3 regions of the Micromonospora sp. NPDC003816 genome follow, and region 3 is predicted to be linked to each of the others. Evidence: riboswitches for the same ligand, from Rfam matches in the RefSeq annotation. Region 3 holds a riboswitch; each other region holds the start of a gene.
The links. Region 3 has a riboswitch for cobalamin ahead of metE (5-methyltetrahydropteroyltriglutamate--homocysteine S-methyltransferase). Riboswitches for the same ligand answer to the same signal wherever they lie in the genome.

Region 1 (6,498 bases), on a different contig from region 3:
GCTTTCGGCTTCTCCGCCCTAATGTCGACATCGCGTCCGATTCGTCCGCCCGGCGTCCCTGCCGGAGGTGGACACCGGCGCGTCCGCGCGGATCGGGAACCCTGGAGGCTGACGGTGGGCGACGACAGGACCGGTACGGAACTGGGCCGACGCCAGTTCGTCAGGCTCTCGGGAACGGTCGGCGCCACGGGCCTCCTGGGCCTGGTCGCGGCCGGTCGGGCGCGCGCCGACGGCGGCCCCGCCGACGGGGGAGGCCCCCCGGCGAACCCGGACGTCCCCGGTGCTCCGGGCGCCGCCGCCTGTCCCACGCCCTCCGCCCTCTGCGGTTACCCGAGCGACACCGGAGGTCGGTACGACCTGTGGGACCGGGTGCAGGTCTGCACCGGAGCGAAGCCCGGACCGCCGTTCCCACAGTGCCTGCGCACCACCGCGACGTACGTGGTCCTCAACGGCGGGTCCGGGTCCAACCACGACTACCTGCTCGTCCCGACCTGCCGTGTCAGCGGCATCGAGTGCCCGTTCATCACCACCGCCGCCGCCCCGAACTACTGGCTCGACGCGTGGCTGAACGCCCAACCCGGCCAGCCCGGACACGTGGTCTATCCACACGTCGGGCTCGGCATCAACTCGGCCGACCCGATGATCCGGCAGCAGGACCAACTCCACATCCACCTGGCCGGGATCCACTCGGGCATCCAGACCCAACTACAGAACCACGACGCCTCGATCACCAACAACCCGGCCCGGTGGCGCGACCAGATCGTGCCGATCTGGGGGCTGACCAGCACCGGCGCCCCCGCCCCGCGCTCCTACCGGGTCCTGCACGTCGCCAACCTCAACGACAATCTCTTCCGGCTCCTGCTCGACAGCGTGGTACGACCGACCGGATCGACCATGGCGGCCCAGGCGATGGCGGTGACCCCACGCCTGATCGGCAACGGGGGCTTCTACGTCCTGAACAGCGAGCCGGGGTTGACCGTCCCGCCGGGCCAGCCCGGCGGCACCGGCACCGTCGACTTCCTGCTCGCCTACGCGTGACCCGAGCGGTCGGGCACCTCGGCCACGATGTGTCGTGTCCGGCCCCGGGCGGCGGAACACGACATGCTACACCAGCCGCGGTGGTGTGCCGTGCGGAGCGGGACGCCCTCGCGCGGTGGGCGACAAGCGGTGCGAGCGGCCATTTCACGGGTTGACGCCACGGTCGAATCGGACCCATTCTGGCCGGGTGGTCACATCTGAGGAACCGTTCGGTCCGCCGGAGCCGGTAAAACGCGCGACTGACGGGCGGCCGGGTGACTCGCTAGCGTATCAGGAACGGACGTCAAGATCATTGATGGTCCGGCGCGATCCCTGGGCACCCACCGCGCTGACGAGACATCGGGACGGTGAACGGAGATGACCCTGGCCAGTACGCGGACCGCCACGAACGTCCTGGACGACATGCTCGTGCCGCGCGGCTCCGAGCTGACACACCGCCTCATGAGGGGCGTACGGTCCGCTCTCTACTCACACACGGTGGCGGCCCGACGGGTGACGCTCGCGGCCGGTGATCTGTTGCACCAGACGGAGGGCGCGGACGGTCGTGTCTATTTCATCGACGGTGGCGCGATATACCTGGAGCACTATTCTCCGACCGGTCGCCGGACCATTATCGACGTGTTGTCGAGGAACGACTACTTCGGCGAGGACTCACTTCCCGGAATGCCTAACCAGTACATTCCCGCTGCCGTTGTCGACACGAATCTGATCGTGCTCGACACCGCCGTCCTGCGGGACCTTCTCGACGACGCGAGCATCTGCGACGTGTGGTTGCACAGCCAGATGTTGAAAGCGCGTCGGCACCGCTCGCTGCTGCTGCAACACACCACATCCGACTGCGAGGCGCGCCTGGCGATGCGACTGCTCGACCTGGCACAGGGGTTCGGGACCGCCTCCGGACGCACCATCCGGATCGGTCTCAAGCTGCGCCACGAGGACTACGCCGCGATGATCGGCACGACCCGCTCCCGGGTCGGACTGTTCCTGCAACGCTTCACCGATCGCGGGATGATCCGGAGAGCACCGTGCGGTTCCCTCCACGCCGATCCGCGCCTGATCGTCGACTACCTGATGGAACGGATGGGCCTGGGGCCGGGCCGGCTGGCTCGTCCCGACGCCGTGGCGTGACCGCTGCGCGCCCTGCGCCGGCCGCCACCCGCAACGCCGCCGACTCCCACCTGCGACCACGTCGGCCGCAGGCGGGAGTCGGGGGAGACGACCGAGGGGTCACTGTTGGCCGCTCGGTTCCACGACCTTCTGCGTCGTGGTGCTCGGGGTGGCTGCGCGGGCCTGCTCCCGGGCCGACCGGACGTCGTGCCGGCGACGTCGCTCCCGGGCACCCCGATAGAGGCTGCGTCCCCAGAGCAGCAGCCCGCCGCCGTCGAGAAGGAAACTGATCACCGCGATGGTGACGAAGTCAAACGACCCCATCATGGAGTCCTGGCCGGAGACGAAGAGCAGGAACTGGTAGATGAAGCCCCACAGCAGCGGGATCCCGACGAAGATCAGGGTGAGCAGGGCCATCAGGCGCCCGCCGATCCACGCCAGGGCGTACCAGCGCACGACGCGCATCTCCCGCCGGGGCAGGCCGGACTGGTCCACCCGGGGTGCGCGCCGCACCATCCGCGCGACCAGGTTGCGCAGGTAGTCCTCGGTGTCGGACATCAGGTTCCGGCAACCGAGCGCGGTGGCGACGATGTAGTAGCCGTCGGTCCGCAGGAACAGGAAGGTCTGCCAGATGATCCGGACCAGGTACGTGAAGAGCAGTGCCGTGAGCAGCAGCGCGCCCCACTCCGGCAGTTGCAGGTAGCCCTGCCGGCCCGCCCAGAGGGCGAAGACGAAGGACGAGGCGAGCACACCGTCCACCAGGGTCCCGGCGATGAACGCGACGAAGCGCTGCCGCTTCGGCGCCATCCAGATCGTGCTCATGTCGGTCTGGACCACCAGGATGTACATCTGGTTGCCGATGACGAGCCGCGACGGTACGCCCGCCGCCCGCGCCGCGACCATGTGCGCGGCCTCGTGGATCGCGACCCCGACCAGGGTGAGGATGAACGTCGCCCAGGTCAGCGCCGCGAAGTGGATGGGGAACAGCAGCGTCTCGCCGGGCGTGGGCAGCAGGTCGGGATCGTCGGCGGCGAGATACACGCCGCCCGCGATGACCAGGACGCAGAGCAGCAGCACGGGGAGGCTGACCATGCGGCGGGCCACCGTCGGGCTGAGCCAGTTCAGGCTCCAGCTGCGCCGGGGGCGGGACGTCGCGGCCGGGGCGGGGGCCGGGGCGGGGCCGGGTGCGGCGGCCTCGCCGTCGACCTCGACGAAGCCCTCGTCGCCCAGCGCGTCCAGGAAGTCGGTGATGTCGGGCGTCTCGGAGTACTTCTGCTCGTACTGGCGGACCGCCTCGCCCACCGAGTTGCCGGCGGCCAGCGAGTGGAGCAGATCCAGCCCTTCGGCGGGGATCGACAGGAATACCTGCCGCTCGACATCGCCGATGATGACGGTGTCGCCCTCCGCGCGGTGGTCGAACGGGCGCACTCGGACAAGTGTGTCTGGTGGGTAGCCGGCCATGGTCAGTCGTCCTTTTCGCTCATCTCATGCGGATCGATGAAGGCCGGCACCCGGAGTTGCCGTCCGGGTGCCGGCCTTCAGGTGGCGTGTCACCGTCAGGAGACGACACACGCAGCGGCGACAGCGCTGGTCTTCACCGACTCCAGCCGGCGAACCGTGAGCTTCTTCATGAAAATCACCTCCCTCGCGACTCGGGAACCACTACGGTGCCGGTCGCGGGGGAGATCGTCTGCTCACTTATGTGCATACGCCGATAGCGTGTGTGTGGCATTGAGCGAGTCGAACCGAACATACCTCACAGACGACGTCGGTCCGGGGGTGTCCTGGTCGTGCCGACGGGAGCTACGCGTCGGCCCAGCCGGCCGGATTGCTGCACGACTCCCGGCTGATCCCCGAGCCGGTCTCCGGCCAGTCACCGAACCGCTCGTGATGCAGGTGGGAGAAGAGGTAGCAGAAGCCCTCGCAGCCGGCGTCGGGCACTGCCGTCGCCGGATTCGCCCGGACTGCCTCGTAGAACTCCCGGCCCAACGCCACGATGTGGCCGCGCGCGTACAGGAAGCCGTCGTCGGAACCGTCGGTGATCTCGTGGATGTCGGCGCGGTCGATGTCGTACAGCTTGCGCTCGATCACCCGGTCGAGGGCGACCAACTCCGCGCGGGACAGGTCGGCGGAGAGCCGGCGCAGCTCGTCGAGGAAGGGGTCGAGCCACGGGTCCATGGCGTACCCGTCGTCGTGCGCCGGATCGCGGTCGATCAGGGCGCGACGCAGGGCCGCCGGCTCCGGCCCCAACCCGGCCCACGCCTGCTCCACCAGCGCCCAGAAGCGGTCCTCCTCCTCGGCCGTCGGCAGCGTCGGGGGGACGGCAAGATCACTGTTCGTCATGGCCGGACGATAGCGGCGAGCACCGACATCGGGAGTCGGCGTGACGCACGGCGTGCGACCGGTCGCACATTGACAGCGACGGCGAGGGCCGATCAGACTGGCCCGACAATTCCACAGCCGCGGTCACGTGTGGGGGAAGTCCGGTCGAAGTCCGGCGCTGGCCCGCAACGGTGGGCCGCCGGGGGTAACCCCGGTGGCGAGCCCGAATACCTGCCGTACCCGCGCTCCTGCACCTCACCCGTCGTGGCCCACGGGTCGGAGGCCGGCCAGCCACGTCCTGACGGGCGGGCCGGGTTTCTGACGACCGCCGGGCCGGAAAGGCGCGCCCGATGGTCGTCCGCCTGAGCCGGCACCGCCCGCTCACCCTGCTCTGCGGCGTGCTCGCCGCCCTCACCCTGACCCTGACTCTCACCGGTCCGGCGATCGCCGCCCCCGTCCAGGTGGGCGGCGTCCGCTCGGACGCAGCCGCCGGTTGGCTGGCCCGGCAACTGGTCGACGGGGAACGATTCGAGACCGTCTTCGACGGCGTCGCGTACCCGGACCAGGGGTTGACCCTCGACGCGGTCTTCGCCTTCGCCGCCGCCGGTGTCGCCGACGACTTCGGCGCGTCGGCGCTGGCCTGGGTCACCCGGCCGGACGTCCGCGACGGCTATGTCGGCGACGGCACCACCGAGGCGTACGCGGGCGCGACCGCCAAGCTCGCCCTCGCCGTCGCGGTACGCGGCGGCGACCCGACCGACGTCGGCGGGGTGGACCTCGTCACCCGGCTGCGCGGGTTGCAGGCGCCCGACGGCCGCTTCACCGACCGGTCGGCGTGGGGTGACTACAGCAACGCGTTCAGCCAGTCCTTCGCGATCCTCGCGTTGCGCCGGACCGTGGCGGGCGTGCCCCCGTCGGCCGCCGCGTGGCTGGTCGGCACCCGGTGCCCGGACGGCGGCTACCCGGTGCTGCCGGCGCAGCCGGTCTGCGACTCCGACGTGGACGCCACCGCCCTGACGGCGCAGGCGCTGCGGGCCGCCGGACGACACTCCGATGCCGCCGCGGCACTGCGCTGGCTGGTGTCGGTGCAGCGGGTCGACGGCGGGTTCGTCAACGCCGACGGGATCGCCAACGCCAACAGCACCGGACTGGCGGCGCAGGCCCTGCGCGACGGCGGCCGACCGCTGGCCTGGCTGCGGGCCCGGATCTTCCTGACCGGGTTGCAGGTCGGCTGCGCCGCGCCGACGGCCGACCGGGGCGCCGTCGACTTCGACGGCGGGGCCTTCGACCCGGGCACCGCCACCCGCGCCACCGCCCAGGCCGTCCTCGGTGTCACCGGCACCGGGTACGCACGGCTCTCGTCCGTCGGCGCCGCCACCGGCGCACCCACCCTGCCCTGCCTCTGATCACCCACCGATTCCCGTTCCCTGAGGCGAAGGAGTGCCCATGTCCCATGTCCAGAGTCCCGCCCGCCGGTGGTTCGCCGGCCTGCTGGCCGCGGCCGTCGTCGCACTCGGCCTGATCGCCGTCGAACCGTCGCCGCGCGCCGCCCACGCCGCCGCCTGCACCGGCACGACCGGGGTCACCGTCGTGGTCGACTACGGCCCGCTCGGCGGTGGCGTCCAGGTGGCGTGCGCGCTCGGCGACCCGGCCACCGGGCTGGCCGCGCTCCAGGGAGCCGGCTACACGGTGACCGGGACGCAACGATGGGGTCTGGCGTTCATCTGCCGGATCAACGGCCAGCCGACCTCCGCCACCGAGCCCTGCGTCAACACCCCGCCGGCCAGCGCGTACTGGTCCTACTGGCACGCCTCCGGCAGCGGCGCCGCCTGGACCTACAGCACGCTGGGGGCGACCAGCTACAACCCGGCGCCGGGAACGGTCGAGGGATGGTCCTTCGGCACCGGCACGGCACCCAGCATCACCGCCCCCTGACCTGCGGGTTGCCTGACGGGCCGCGCGCCCGCCGGGTGTCGACGCCGTCTGGCGCCGTAGGGCGACCGGGCGGTACGGTGTCGACACCCGGCCTGC
Region 2 (7,336 bases), on a different contig from region 3:
CTCCTGATAACTGTTAACAGTTAACACTCGACTCATCCCACGGTCAACGGAAGATGACGAACGAGTTTCTCGATGTTTCCTGCCGGCATTTCGCCTGGTGGATGCCCCGGACGGGCCGAAGATCGGACCCTGCGCGTCGGTCACCGGCGCGCGGGGCGGGAGCACGAGGGCCGCCACGGGCCGCTCAGCGGGCAGCGGGGTCAGGCCCGGCCGCCGGTCCCCACGCCGTGGTCATGGCGACAGGGTACGGGCGCGGCCGTCTCGTCGACGCGCACGGAAGCGGGACGTGGACGAGGTCGGCACACTCAGGCTCGGTCGGTGTCCGGTACGAGCGCTGTCGAGCTGACAGCGGCGACGGATCGCGAGGCCGATAGCGCAACCGGTTCAGCTCGACAGCGGCCGACGACACGACCACGCCGGACACCACCTCCGCTCCGGCCACAGGGCCGGGCACCCGCCACAGGACCGGGCACCGCCACAGGACCGGGCACGGCCGGAGCCGAGCCGGAACGCCGAGGTCCCGGGTGGCGTCACGCCACCCGGGACCTCGGCACAGCCAGGTCGATCAGAAGTCGTCGTCGAAGCTGACCGAGCCGGTCACCCCGACCTGGTAGGCGGAGACCCGCCGCTCGAAGAAGTTCGACAGCTCCTGGACGTCCTGCAACTCCATGAACGCGAACGGGTTGCCGCTGCCGTACATCGGGGCGATGCCGAGGACGGCCAGCCGCCGGTCGGCCACGTGCTGGAGGTACTCCCGCATGTCGGCCGGCGACATGCCGGAGACGCCCTGCTCCAGCAGGTCGACGGCGAACTGCACCTCGCACTCGACCGCCTCGGCCAGCATGTCCTTGACCTGCTGCTCCAGCTCGGCGTCGAACAGGTCCGGCTCCTCGGCGCGGACGGTGTCGACCACGTCGAAGGCGAAGGCCATGTGCATGGACTCGTCGCGGAACACCCAGTTGGTGCCCGAGGCGAGGCCGTGCAGCAGCCCCCGGGAGCGCAGGAAGTAGACGTAGGCGAAGGCGCCGTAGAAGAACAGGCCCTCGATGCAGGCGGCGAAGCAGATCAGGTTCAGCAGGAAGGCCCGCCGGTCCTCGCGGGTCCGCAGCTCGCGCAGGTCGAAGATGGAGTCGATCCACGTGAAGCAGAACTCGGCCTTGCGGGCGATCGACGGGATGTTCTCCACCGCCGCGAACGCCTCGAACCGTTCCTTCTCGTCCGGAACGTAGGTGTCCAGCAGGTTCAGGTAGAACTGGACGTGCACCGCTTCCTCGAACAGCTGCCGGGAGAGGTACAGCCGGCCTTCCGGCGAGTTGACGTGCTGATAGAGGTTGAGCACGAGGTTGTTGGCGACGATGGTGTCGCCGGTGGCGAAGAACGCCACGAGCCGGGACACCAGGTGCTGCTCGGCCGGGGAGAGTTTGGCCAGGTCGGCGAGGTCGGAGTGCAGATCGACCTCCTCCACCGTCCAGGTGTTCTTGATGGCGTCCTTGAAGCGGTCGAAGAACTGCGGGTAGCGCATCGGCCGCAGGGTCAGGTCCATGCCGGGATCGAGCAGCAGGTGCCGCTCCCCCACGCCGGTGCTCGTGCTGGTGCTGGTCTCGGAGACGGTGGTCACTGGCATGCCTCGCAGCTCTCGGGGTTCTCCAGGGAGCAGGCCAACGCCTCGTCGTCGCTGACCGCCACGACCGGCGTGACGCTCGGGGTGACGGCGACGGTGGCCTGCTGGATCCGGGTCGCCGGACGCGACCGCAGGTAGTAGGTGGTCTTCAGCCCGGACTTCCAGGCGTACAGGTACATCGAGGAGAGCTTGCCGATGGTCGGCGCGCTCAGGAACAGGTTCAGCGACTGCGACTGGTCGATGAAGGGGGCGCGGGCCGCCGCCAGGTCGATCAGCGCCCGCTGCGGCAGCTCCCACGCGGTCCGGAACAGCTCGCGTACGTCGGCGGGCAGCTCGACCACGCCCTGCACGGAACCCTCGGCGCGCTTGATCTGCTCCCGGATCGGGGCCGTCCACAGCCCGCGCGCCTTCAGTTCGCGGACCAGATAGGTGTTGATCTGGAGGAACTCGCCGGACATCGTCTCGCGCTTGAACAGGTTGGACACCTGCGGCTCGATGCACTCGTAGCAGCCGGCGATCGAGGCGATGGTGGCGGTCGGGGCGATCGCCACCAGCAGCGAGTTCCGCAGGCCGTGCCGACCGATCGTCTCGCGCAGCGCGGCCCACCGCTCGGTCTGGCCGACCTCGGCGCCCCACAGGTCCGGGTGCAGCTCACCCCGGGCGGCGCGGGTCTCGGCGTACGCGGGATGCGGGCCGAACCGCTCGGCGAGCCCGGCGGAGGTCTCCAACGCGGTCAGGAAGATCTCCTCCTGCACGCGGGTCGACAGCTCCCGGGCGGCCGGGGAGTCGAACGGCAGGCGCAGCGTGAAAAGCGCGTCCTGGAGGCCCATCAGCCCGAGCCCGACGGGGCGCCAGCGCGGGTTCGACGCCGCCGCCTGCTCGGCCGGGTAGTAGTTGATGTCGATCACCCGGTCCAGGAACACCACGGCGGTCCGCACCGTCGCGCGCAGCCGCTCCCAGTCGACCCCGTCCGCGGTGACGTGCGCGCCCAGGTTGACCGACCCGAGGTTGCAGACCGCCGTCTCGGCGTCGTCGTTGACCTCCAGGATCTCGGTGCAGAGGTTCGACAGGTGGATGGTGTTGCCCGGGGCACCGGTCTGGTTGGAGAGCCGGTTCGAGGCGTCCTTGAAGGTCATCCACCCGTTGCCGGTCTGCGCGAGCGTCCGCATCATCCGGCCGTACAGGTCGCGGGCCTTGACGGTCTTGACCGCCTTCTTCTCCGCCGCGCGGTACGCCTCGTCGAACGCCTCACCGAACAGGTCGGGCAGCTCGGGAGCATCCGACGGGTCGACCAGCGACCAGTCGCCGTCCGCCTCGACCCGACGCATGAACTCGTCCGGAATCCAGTTGGCGAGGTTCAGGTTGTGCGTACGACGGGACTCCTCGCCGGTGTTGTCCCGCAGTTCGAGGAACTCCTCCACGTCCGGGTGCCACGGTTCGAGGTAGACGCAGGCCGCGCCCTTGCGACGACCGCCCTGGTTGACCGCGGCCACCCCGGCGTCCAGCGTCTTGAGGAACGGCACGATGCCGTTCGACCTGCCGTTGGTGCCCCGGATCAGGGCGCCCCGACCGCGCACCCGGGACCAGGAGATGCCGATGCCGCCGGAGAACTTGGACAGCTTCGCGACCTGGTGGTAGCGCTCGTAGATGGAGTCGAGCTCGTCGCGCGGCGAGTCGACCAGGAAGCACGAGGACATCTGCGTGTGCCGGGTGCCGGAGTTGAACAGCGTCGGCGAGCTGGGCAGGTAGGCCAGGCTGGACATCAGCCGGTAGAAGCCGATCGCCTCGCCGGGCGTCTGGGACAGGCCGCAGGCGACCCGCAGCAGCCAGTACTGCGGCGTCTCCACCACGAGCCGGGTCTGCGGGTGCCGCAGCAGGTACCGGTCGGCGACGGTGCGCAGGCCGAAGTACTCGAAGCGCAGGTCCCCCGCCGGGTCGACGGCGTCGTCCAGCTTGCGGGCGTTGCGGGCCACGAACGCGGCGGTGTCGACGCCGATCAGGCCCAGGCCGTGTGCGTACCGGATGGACTGGCTGAAGCTGGCCACCTGCTGTCCGCGGACCTCCTTGTCCACGTACGCGGCCAGCAGTCGGGCCGCCAGCTTCGAGTACTGCGGCTCCTCACCGATCAGTTCGGCCGCGGTCTGGATGGAGAGCTTGTCCATCTCGGCCGTGGTCGCGCCGTCGTACAGCCCGCTGATGGTCTTCGTCGCCACCCGCAGCGGGTCGATCTCGTCCAGGTCGGCGACCCACCGCTCGACCGCCTTGACGATCTTGTTGACGTCCACCGGCTCGGTGTCGCCGTTCCGCTTGCGGACCTGCATGACGTGCCGGCGTTGCTCCGGCCCCGCCTGCTCCTGGGTCACCGTCATGTTCCCCTCCTCACGCCTGTCCCCGAGATCGTCGGGTCCGCGCGGGAGGACGCCGCCGGTCTGCCGACGGCACTGCTGCCGTGACGACCAGCTCCTGGCGTCGGCCGTCCCACGCGGCCTTCGACCGCCGCACACGTCGCGTGCGGCGCGCTGGCAGGTCTTCGGACTCGTGGGCCTGATGCTCGCGCCTACTGGCCGTCGCTTCCCAGACCTGGCGGGTCCAGTGCGTGATGACGGCGGTCGTTCCCACTCACCGCTGCGGGGCAGTCCCGGATTCACACCGGGTTCCCTCTTGCCTCGACCGCCGTGGAGCGGCGGTCGAACCAGCTACGGGGCACACCATATATGGGTGCGGTGCGGAGATGGCAACACCAGATGCTGTGCCGGGCGTGTCGCGTGTCAGATGACGGGCATCCCGGCGACCGTCGGCCGGGTACTCGATCATGCCCACTAGCATCGTCGCGTGCAGACTGCGGCCGGACCCGGCGACCGACGGACACTGCTCGACGTCCTCGTCCAGGCCGCGGATCGCGCACCCGACCAGGTGGTCGTGCACGTTCGCGAGGACGGCACCGAGCGCACCGTCACCGTGCGGCAGTTGCGGGACGAGTCGCTGCGGGTGGCGGGCGGCTACCGGGCGGCCGGCGTGATCCCCGGCACCCCGGTGATCCTGGTCGCCGACGCCGGCGACGACTTCCAGCCGCTGTTCTGGGGGGCGCTCGCCGCCGGGCTGGTCCCGGTGCCGCTGCCGCCCGAACCGGCCCGGGTACGGGCGGTGCGCGAGCTGCTCGCCGACGCGGTGACCGTGGTGGACGACGCCACCGGGGCGGTCGCCGACGGGCTGGCGGGCCTGGTGCTGCGGCTGGCCGACCTGCGTACCAGCCCCCCGCTGGAGGAGTCGTTCGCCGCCGACCCCGACGACGTGGCGTTCCTCCAGTTCTCCTCCGGCAGCACCGGCACGCCGCGCGGGGTGGAGCTGACCCACGCCAACGTGCTGGCCAATGTGGAGCAGTCCCGGCTGGCCAGCGGCGCCGGGCCGGACGACGTGCTGGTCACCTGGATGCCGTACTTCCACGACATGGGGTTGATCGGCACCCACCTGACCCCGCTGGCCATCGGGTGCACGCAGGTCCGCGTACCTCCGATGGCGTTCGCCAAGCGCCCGGCACTGTGGTTCACCGCCGCCCACCGGCATCGCGCGACCCTGCTCTCGGCGGCGAACTTCGCGCTGGCGCTGGCGGTCCGCCGGGTCCCGACGGATCTTCTCGCCACGCTCGACCTGAGCCGCGTCCGGTGCGTGGTGGTGGGCGCGGAGCCCATCTCCCCCACGGTGTGGCGGGCCTTCCTGACGCACGTCCGCCCGGCCGGGCTCGCCCCGGCCGCCCTGCGACCGGTGTACGGCCTGGCGGAGGCGACCCTCGCGGTGACCTTCCCGCCGCCCGGGGAGGTCGCCGCGCCGCTGGTGCTGGACCGTGCCGCGCTGAGCCAGGGCCGGGCGGTGAGCACCGCGCCGGGTACGCACGCGGTGGAGCTGATGGACCTGGGACACCCCGTGCCCGGCTGCGAGGTACGCGTCGTCGACGAGCGGCACCGTCCGCTGCCCGAGGAGCGGGTGGGCCTGGTCGAGGTACGCGGCCCGAACGTGGCGCGCGGCTACCACCGGGATCCGCAGGCCAGCCGGGAGACCTTCGTGGACGGCTGGCTGCGCACCGGTGACCTGGGCTTCCAGCGCGCCGGCCGGCTCTGTGTGACCGGCCGCGCGAAGGACGTGATCTTCGTCAACGGCCGGACGTTCCACGCGTCCGACCTGGAGGCGGTGGCCGCCGCGACCGCCGGGCTGCCGGCCACGATGACCGCGGTGGTCGGCTGCACCGACCCGGACAGCGGCGGCGAGCGGATCGTGGTCTTCGTGGCCTGGGCCCGTCCGCCCGCCGGGGCAGCCGTGGTGCTCGACGCCACGCGGGCCCGGGTCGCCGAGGCGGCCGGGCACCACGACGTGCGGGTGCTGCCGCTTCCGCCCGGCGCGTTCGCCCGCACCACCAGCGGCAAGCTGCGGCGGCGACGGATGCGCGAACGCTACCTGGCCGGTGACTTCGCCGACCGGGAACGCCGCTGGCACCTGGCGGCGACCAGCCGCCCACGCCCGTCGACGTCCGACCCCACTCCACCGGCGACCTCGACGGACCCACACCCGGTATCCGCGCCGCCGTCCCCGGGGCCGCTGTCCCGGCGACGGGTCGAGCAGGTCGTCCGGGCGGTCTGGGCCCGGGTGCTGGACCGGCCCGCCGACACCATCGCGGCGGACGACCGCTTCCTGGCCATCGGCGGGTCGTCGCTCACGGCGATGGAGGTGCTGGCCGGGCTGGAGGACGCCCTCGGCACCACGTTCGATCCGGCGGACCTGCGGGACTGTCCCACCGTCGCCGCGCTCACCGACCGCATCCTGGCCGGGCCGTCGGCGACCCGGACGGCACCGCTCGGGAGTCCCGTCCCACCGGCACCGGACGACCGCTCCGGCGCGACGCCGCTCGCGGTCATCGGGATGGCCTGCCGGTTCCCCGGCGCGGACGACCCGGACGAGTTCTGGCGCGGGCTCGTCGACGGCGTCGACGCGGTGCGGCCGGTGCCGGAGCACCGGTGGACGCCGCAGGACGGCCGACCTCGCTGGGGGTCCTTCCTGGACGACCCGATGCAGCTCGACGCGGACTTCTTCGGGCTCTCCGACGAGGAGGCCCGGCTCACCGACCCGCACGCCCGACTGTTCCTGGAGATCGGGTACGAGGCGCTGGAACGGGCCGGGTACGCCGGCCCGCGCCGGCAGGGCCGACGTGTCGGCGTCTTCGCCGCCGTCGGCGAGAGCGCCTACCCCGAGCTGCTGGCCGCCACCGGTGCGGTGACCGGACCATCGGCGCTGGTCGGCAACCTGCGCAATCTCGTCGCGGCCCGGCTGTCGCAGACGCTGGACCTCGCCGGCCCGGCGATCGCGGTGGACACCGCCTGCTCGTCGGCGCTGGTCGCGCTGCACCTGGCCGCGCGCAGCCTGGCCACCGGCGAGTGCGACATCGCGGTGGTCGGCGGCGTGAACCTCAACCTCACCGAGACCGCCTACCGGCTGCTGGACGCCGCCGAGGCGTTGTCGCCGACCGGGCGGTGTCGCGCCTTCGACGCCGACGCCGACGGTTTCGTGCCCGGCGAGGGCGGCGCGGCGCTGGTCCTGTGCCGCCCCGACGACGCGTACGCCGCCGGGGACCGGGTGCTCGCGCTGGTCGCCGGCACCGCCGTCGGCAACGACGGCCGGTCGTTGAGCCTGCTCGCCCCGAATCCGCAGCGGCAGTGGGAGGTCATC
Region 3 (7,336 bases):
CTGCCGGATGTAGGGCTCGGCGAACTCGGTGGTGCAGCGGGCGATCACCACGTCCCGGATCCGGGGCTCGTCGTCGTAGCGGGCGGCCAGCCGGTCCTGGAGGTTCTGGTAGGCCGTTCCGTACTCGCTGGTCCAGAACGCACCGATCGTGCCGGCCAGGGTGCCGCTGGTGTACCACGGGATCGGGCTGGCACCGCCCAACGTCTTCGCCCAGTCCGGGGCGTGGATGCCGCCGACCACCCGCAGCCGGGCGTGCATCCCGGCCGCGTTCGCGGCGGTGACCGCCAGGTCGATCGCGGTGGTGTCGAGCGCACCGCCGTGGTCGGTGCCGGCCTGCTGCTGCGGTTGCAGGTCGCTCCAGTTGACCCGGATGACGAAGCTGTCCACCACCGGCGCGTACGCACCGGTGGCCGGCTCGGCCCGGTCGACCAGGCCGCTCAGCGGCGGCTTGAGGGTGACCGCCGTCGGGGTCGACGTCGACTGCGCCTGCGCCGGTACGGCGACCGCCGTGGCCGCCGTCACCGCGGTGACGAGTACCGCGAACCTTCTCACCCGGGAACCTCCTCGTGGCAGATGGAGCCCTCGGCGTCCGGAGGGACCCACCCGCGAGCCGGGGCGGCGTCGGCCGGACACCCGGGCACGAAGCGCCAGGATAGGGCTGAAGCGACCCGACGTCACCGGCGAAGACCGGCGGCGGTCCGGTCGTTTCCGGCCTGGCCGCTGGTCACCGTGCCGGTGTGTGGCCCGACCCGTTACGGTGTACCGACCGATCTTCACCTGGGGGTTCCCTTGAGCCGGTTCGAGCAGCTGCGGCACCGACTGCGCCGGGCGTACGACGGGGGACGCGAGTCGGTACGCGCGGCCAGGGACCGGGACCGTACCCGGCAGGCCGACCGTGCGGAGGAGTTCGCCCGGCCCATCCCCGAGCCCCGCGCCGGCAACGACGGCGAGGACGGCCATCCCTCGACGATCAGCCGGGACGACGCCGGGGTGCCGCACTCGTTGCGGATCGCCGCCGCCTGGTCGTGGCGGATCATCGTCATCGGCATCGTCGGCTGGGCGATGCTGCGGTTCATGGGCACCATCCGCGTCGTGATCGTGCCCCTGCTGGTGGCGCTGCTGCTCTCCGCACTGCTGGCACCCGCCGTCGGCTGGCTGCTGCGGGCCCGCTTCCCCCGTTCGCTGGCCACCGCCGTGGTGCTGATCGGTGGACTGGCCGCCGTGGTCGGCACGCTGACCATGGTGGTCAGCGAGTTCGTCACCGGCCTGCCCGACCTCAGCCGCAACGCGGCCGACGGCATCGGTCAGATCCAGAACTGGCTGCGCGACGGGCCGCTGAACCTCTCCGACGGCACGTTGAACCAGTACATCCAGGCCGGGCAGAACTGGATCAACGAGAACACCCAGGCGCTGACCACCGGCGCGCTCTCCACCGCCGGCACGGTGGTGGAGATCTTCACCGGTGCGCTGCTGGTCCTCTTCGCCATGTTCTTCTTCCTCCGCGACGGCCAGCGCATCTGGCGGTTCATCGTGGGGATGTTCCCGGCCCCCGCCCGCTGGCGCCTCGACGACGCGGGCAGGGCCTCGTGGCAGACCCTGGTCGCCTACGTGCGGGCCACCGTGCTGGTGGCGTTCATCGACGCGGTGGGCATCGGTATCGCGCTGGTGCTGTTCGACGTGCCGTTCGCCTTCGCCCTGGCCGCGCTGGTCTTCCTCGGCGCGTTCATCCCGATCGTCGGTGCCACGCTCTCCGGCGCGGTGGCGGTGCTGGTCGCCCTGGTGGACGGCGGCTGGGTCACCGCGCTGTTCATCCTCGGCGCGGTGATCGTGGTGCAGCAGGTCGAGGGGAACGTCCTCCAGCCGTGGATCATGGGCAAGGCGGTGGCGCTGCACCCGCTGCCCGTGGTGCTGGCGGTCACCGCCGGTGTGGTGCTCGACGGCATCTTCGGCGCGCTCATCGCCGTACCGCTGATCGCCGTGCTCAACACCGCGGTCCGGCGGCTGGCCCGACGCCTCCCGCCGGCCGAGCAGCCACCGCCCCCGGAGGCGGTCGTGGTCAAGGCCACCGCACCCTGACCCTTCCGGTCCTCTCGGGTGTGCGGTCCGTCGGCGGTGCCCGCCGGTGGGCGGCTCCCACCGGCGGGCACCACGGGTCAGGCGTCGCTCGGCGCGGGCGTCGGCCCGTCGGCGGCCAGTTCGGCGCGGACCGAGGCGGCGGCCCGGACCAGCGCGGTCAGTGCGGGACGGACCTCGTCGTAGCCCCGGGTCTTGAGCCCGCAGTCGGGGTTGACCCAGAGCCGGTCCGGCCCGACGACCGCCGCCGCCCGGCGCAGCGCGGTGACCACCTCGGCGCCGTCGGGCACCCGGGGCGAGTGGATGTCGTAGACACCCGGCCCGATGCCCCGGGTGTAGCCGACGGTGGCCAGGTCGTCGAGGATCTCCATCCGGGAACGTGACGCCTCGATGCTGGTCACGTCGGCGTCCAGGGCGTCGATGGCGGGCAGCACCTCGCCGAACTCCGAGTAGCACAGGTGGGTGTGGATCGCCGTGGCGTCGGCGACGCCGCTGGTCGCCAGTCGGAACGCCGCCACCGACCAGTCCAGGTAGCCGGCGTGGTCCCGGCGGCGTGGTGGCAGCAGTTCCCGCAGGGCGGGCTCGTCGACCTGGATGATCCGGATGCCCGCCGCCTCCAGGTCCCGCGCCTCGTCACGCAGGGCCAGGGCGACCTGCCGGGCGGTCTCCGCCAGCGGCTGGTCCACCCGGACGAACGACCAGGCCAGGATGGTCACCGGACCGGTGAGCATGCCCTTGACCGGCCGGTCGGTGAGGGACTGGGCGTACCGGGACCAGGTCACCGTGATCGGTGCGCGCCGGGTCACGTCGCCGTACAGGATCGGTGGGCGTACGCACCGGGAGCCGTACGACTGGACCCAGCCGTGGGCGGTGGCGGCGAAGCCGTCGAGGTGTTCGGCGAAGTACTGCACCATGTCGTTGCGCTCCGGCTCGCCGTGCACCAGCACGTCCAGCCCGAGGCGTTCCTGTTCGGCCACCACCTCGGCGATCTCGGCCCGCATCCGCTCGGCGTAGCCGGCCGCGTCCAGGCGACCGGCCCGGTGCTCGGCCCGGGCCCGGCGCAACGCCTCGGTCTGCGGGAACGACCCGATGGTGGTGGTCGCCAGCACGGGCAGCCCGAGGCGTCGGCGCTGGGCCTCGGCGCGCTGCGGGTACGGGCCGCGTCGGGTGTGCTCGGGCCGTAGGGCCTCCAGGCGGGCACGGACCGCGTCGTCGCGCCACTGTGCCGGCACCGGCGCAGGCGCGGCGGGCAGCTCGCCCACCCCGTCGCGCAGCACCCGACCGAGCGCGACCACCTCGTCGACCTTCTGACGGGCGAACGCCAACCGGTCCCGTAGCCGGGGGTCCAGCTCGGTCTCGGCGGCCAGGTCCACCGGCACGTGCAGCAGCGAGCAGGAGGTGGACACGGCCACGCTGTCGGCGAGCCCGGTGAGGGTGGCGCCGACAGCCGCAGCGGCCCGCAGGTCGGTCCGCCACACGTTGCGGCCGTCGACCAGCCCGGCGACCACGGTCCGGCCCGGCAGCGCGCCGTGGCCGGCGAGCCGGTCCAGGTCACCCGGACCGGCGACCAGGTCCAACCCGATCGCCTCGATCGGCGTGTCCAGCAAGGCGGGCAGCGCGTCGCCGAGTTCGCCGAAGTAGGCGGCGACGAACAGGCGGGGCCGGTGGGTCAGCGCGCCGAGGCGGGCGTAGGCGGCGCTGAGGGCGCGGATCTCGGCGTCGGACCGGTCGCCGACGTACGCCGGTTCGTCGAGCTGCACCCACGGCACCCCGACGTCGGCGAGCGCGGTCAGCAGGTCGGCGTAGACGTCGACGAGGTCGTCCAGCCGGTCGAACGGGCGGAACCCGTCCGGCGCGTCGGCGGTGGGCTTGGCGAGCAGCAGCAGGGTGGCCGGGCCGACCAGCACCGGACGGGTGGTGATGCCGAGCGCCCGCGCCCGCCCGTAATCGGTCAGGGGCGTGTCGGCCCGGGCGGCGAAGGCGGTGTCCGGGCCGATCTCGGGCACCAGGTAGTGGTAGTTGGTGTCGAACCACTTCGTCATCTCCAGCGGCGGCTCCTGGGCGGTGCCGCGTGCCATGGCGAAGTAGGTGTCCAGCTCACCGAGGCCGAGCCGGCGGAACCGGTCGGGTACGGCGTCGACCGTGACGGCCGCGTCGAGCACGTGGTCGTAGAGCGAGAACGTGTTGGACGGTACGGCGGACAGGCCGGCGTCGTGCAACGTACGCCAGGTCTCCTCGCGTACCTGCGCGGCGGTGGCCCGCAGGGTCGGCTCGTCGATGCGGCCGGCCCAGTAGCCCTCGACTGCGGTCTTGAGTTCACGGCGCGGGCCGATGCGCGGATAGCCGAGCACGGTGCTCGTGCCGAACGGAGTGGTCATGTCGCCAGGGTTCCCTTCCCTCGAGGTCCGGCGGTACGGCTCCGGGGAAGGCTGGGGAGGGCACGGTGCGACGACCGACCTCGCCCGGGCCCTCCCGCGAGGCCGACGGCGGCGTGCGCGGCTGCGCACGCGGCACGGGCAGGTCTTCGGACTCGTGGGCGCGACCGGCTGGGCCGGTCTCCTACTGGCCGTCGCTTCCCGGACCCGACAGGGCGTCCAGTGCGTGTGACGGCGGTCGTTCCCACTCACCGCTGCGGGGCAGTCCCGGACTCACACCGGGTTCCCTCTTACGACGCCTCGACCGGACGGCCGGGGCGAACCAGTACCGTCTCGGATCCTAGCGTCCGGATCACGCGTGACGACCGGCGCGCGGGTGTGATGTCCGCACGGCGACACGGGGTCGAGCGGAGCGTGAACAACGACTCATCCGGCTTCCGCTGGCGTGATCTTGGTGTTAGCTTTTTGCAAAGACTTGGCAAGAACAACGACTTTGCGTGGGAGAGCGGTGAGCGTCACCACCCTGCCGACGAGCCCGACGGACGTGCTCGGTGTGGCGGCGCAGCGCCGCCGGACCGGCCTCTGGCTGCTCGCGCTGACCCTCGGCCTGGTCCTGACCGGCCTGGTCGCGGTCGGGGCCGGGGCGATCGGCATCCCGCCGCTCACGGTGGCCCGGATCATCGGGCACCAGCTCGTCGGCGTGCCGGGCGAGGTGAGCTGGACCGGACCGCAGCAGGCGATCGTCTGGCAGGTCCGACTGCCCCGGGTCCTGCTCGGCATGCTGGTCGGCGCCGGGCTGGCGGTCTGCGGCGTGGCCTTGCAGGCCATGGTCCGCAACGTGCTCGCCGACCCGTACCTGCTGGGGATCAACTCCGGCGCCTCCAGCGGCGCGGCCGCCGCGATCCTCTTCGGCGCCGGCGCCGGCTTCGGCCAGTACGCGCTCTCCACCAGCGCGTTCGTCGGCGCGCTCGGCGCCTCGCTGCTGGTCTTCCTGATCGCGCGCAGCGGCGGCCGGGTCACCTCCATCCGGCTGCTGCTGGCCGGCGTCGCCGTCGGGTACGCGCTGTACGCCACCACCAGCTTCCTGATCTTCGCCTCCGGATCCGCCGAGGGTGCCCGGTCGGTGATGTTCTGGCTCCTCGGGTCGCTGGGCCTGGCCCGCTGGAACGCCCTGCTGCTGATCGCCGCCGTGGTGCTGATCGGCACCATCGGATACCTGACCGTCGTCGGACGGCGGCTCGACGTGCTGGCCATCGGCGACGAGACCGCGCACACCCTGGGCGTCTCGCCGGACCGGTTCCGCCTCCGGCTGCTCGTGCTGGTCTCGCTCAGCGTCGGCATCCTGGTCTCCGCCGCCGGCAGCATCGGTTTCGTCGGCCTGGTCGTGCCGCACCTGGCCCGCCGCATCGTCGGCGCACCGCACGTCCGGGTGGTGCCGGTGGCCGCGCTGCTCGGGGCGATCCTCCTGGTCTGGGCCGACGTGCTGGCCCGGGTGCTGCTGGCACCGCAGGAGATCCCGATCGGCATCATCACCTCCCTGCTCGGTGCCCCCTTCCTGCTGGTCCTGATCCGTCGTCTGCACGCCTCCGGCGCCTGAACGCCCGTCCGTCAAGGAGAACCGATGTTGAAGGCTCGCCGCCTCGCCACCGCCGCCGCCTCCGCGTGCGTGCTGCTCGTCGCCGGGTGCGGCGGCGGCACCGACGGACCGACCGACGCCGCCCCCGGCTACCCGGTCACCGTGACCAACTGCGGCGTGGACGTCACCTTCGACGCCCCTCCGCAGCGGATCGTGCTACTCAAGAGCGCCGCCGTGCCGTACCTGCACGCGCTCGGCGTGCTGGACCGGGTCACCGCGCGGGCGGGGCAGTACCCGAAGGAGTACTACGACGCGGCGACCCAGGGCGAGCTGGACCGCATCCCGTTGCTGACCGACAAGACCGACACCAGCGGCCACCTCCAGATCTCCAAGGAGGTGGTGATCAGCCAGGAGCCCGACCTGGTCCTCGGCGAGGTCGACAACCTCTCCCGCGACACCCTCGCGGCGGTGGACATCCCGCTGCTGGAGGAGCCGGCGATGTGCCCGGACAGCACCGCCGTGCCGAGTTTCGACGACATCTACCGGCAGATGGAGACGTACGGCCGGGTGTTCGGCCGCCAGACCGAGGCGTCGACTGCGGTCACCGCGCTCCAGGACCGGATGACGAAGGTCCAGGCCGAGGCGGGCAACGGGTCCGGACGCACCGCGGCGGTGCTCTACCCGACCGTCGGCGGCGGCACCACGTACGCGTACGGCACCGGCAGCATGGCCCACCCGCAGTTGACGGCCGCCGGTTTCCGCAACGTCTTCGGCGACGTCAAGGAGCGGGTCTTCGAGGTCACCGTCGAGGAACTGCTCGGCCGCAACCCGGACGTGCTGATCCTGCTCTACGGCGACGGCGACCCCCGCGCGGTCGAGCAGGGGCTCACCGGGCTGCCGGGCGCGCAGCAGCTCAACGCGGTCCGCAACGGCCAGGTCATGACCCAGTTGTTCAACTTCACCGAGCCGCCGACGCCGTTGTCCATCGACGGTCTGGAGCGGATCGTGCAGCGCTTCGGGAACGGCTCGTGATCGAGGCCACCGACGTCACGTGGCGCTACGGCGCGAATCCGGTCATCGACGGGGTCAGCGTGACCGCCCGGCCGGGTCGGGTCCTCGGCCTGATCGGGCCCAACGGCAGCGGCAAGACCACGCTGCTGCGGTTGCTCTACGGCGCCCTGCGCAGCCGGACCGGGCAGGTCGTGGTGGACGGCGACGCGTTGGTCGCCCTGCCCGCCCGGGAGGCCGCGCGGCGGCTGGCCGTGGTCGTGCAGGAGAGCGGCGGGGAGACCGCCCTGACCGTGGCGGAGCT

Region 1: it holds a riboswitch for cobalamin, as region 3 does, so the genes downstream of both, ACFYTT_RS03155 (peptidase) here and metE (5-methyltetrahydropteroyltriglutamate--homocysteine S-methyltransferase) in region 3, are expected to answer to the same signal.
Region 2: it holds a riboswitch for cobalamin, as region 3 does, so the genes downstream of both, ACFYTT_RS03265 (ribonucleoside-diphosphate reductase subunit alpha) here and metE (5-methyltetrahydropteroyltriglutamate--homocysteine S-methyltransferase) in region 3, are expected to answer to the same signal.

What each region holds. Positions count from the first base shown of each region.
Region 1 is NZ_JBIANP010000001.1:719,633-726,130, forward strand. It holds gene ACFYTT_RS03135 (CDP-diacylglycerol diphosphatase) at 115-1,038, shown strand; gene ACFYTT_RS03140 (Crp/Fnr family transcriptional regulator) at 1,531-2,166, shown strand; gene ACFYTT_RS03145 (hypothetical protein) at 2,266-3,573, opposite strand; gene ACFYTT_RS03150 (DUF4240 domain-containing protein) at 3,949-4,488, opposite strand; cobalamin riboswitch at 4,592-4,721, shown strand; gene ACFYTT_RS03155 (peptidase) at 4,818-5,873, shown strand; gene ACFYTT_RS03160 (hypothetical protein) at 5,914-6,402, shown strand.
Region 2 is NZ_JBIANP010000001.1:756,377-763,712, reverse strand. It holds gene ACFYTT_RS03270 (ribonucleotide-diphosphate reductase subunit beta) at 566-1,618, opposite strand; gene ACFYTT_RS03265 (ribonucleoside-diphosphate reductase subunit alpha) at 1,615-3,990, opposite strand; cobalamin riboswitch at 4,125-4,333, opposite strand; gene ACFYTT_RS03260 (amino acid adenylation domain-containing protein) at 4,454-7,336, shown strand, end outside.
Region 3 is NZ_JBIANP010000012.1:120,341-127,676, forward strand. It holds gene ACFYTT_RS27165 (hypothetical protein) at 1-552, opposite strand, end outside; gene ACFYTT_RS27170 (AI-2E family transporter) at 790-2,076, shown strand; gene metE (5-methyltetrahydropteroyltriglutamate--homocysteine S-methyltransferase) at 2,154-4,451, opposite strand; cobalamin riboswitch at 4,571-4,790, opposite strand; gene ACFYTT_RS27180 (iron ABC transporter permease) at 4,957-6,045, shown strand; gene ACFYTT_RS27185 (ABC transporter substrate-binding protein) at 6,070-7,056, shown strand; gene ACFYTT_RS27190 (ABC transporter ATP-binding protein) at 7,053-7,336, shown strand, end outside.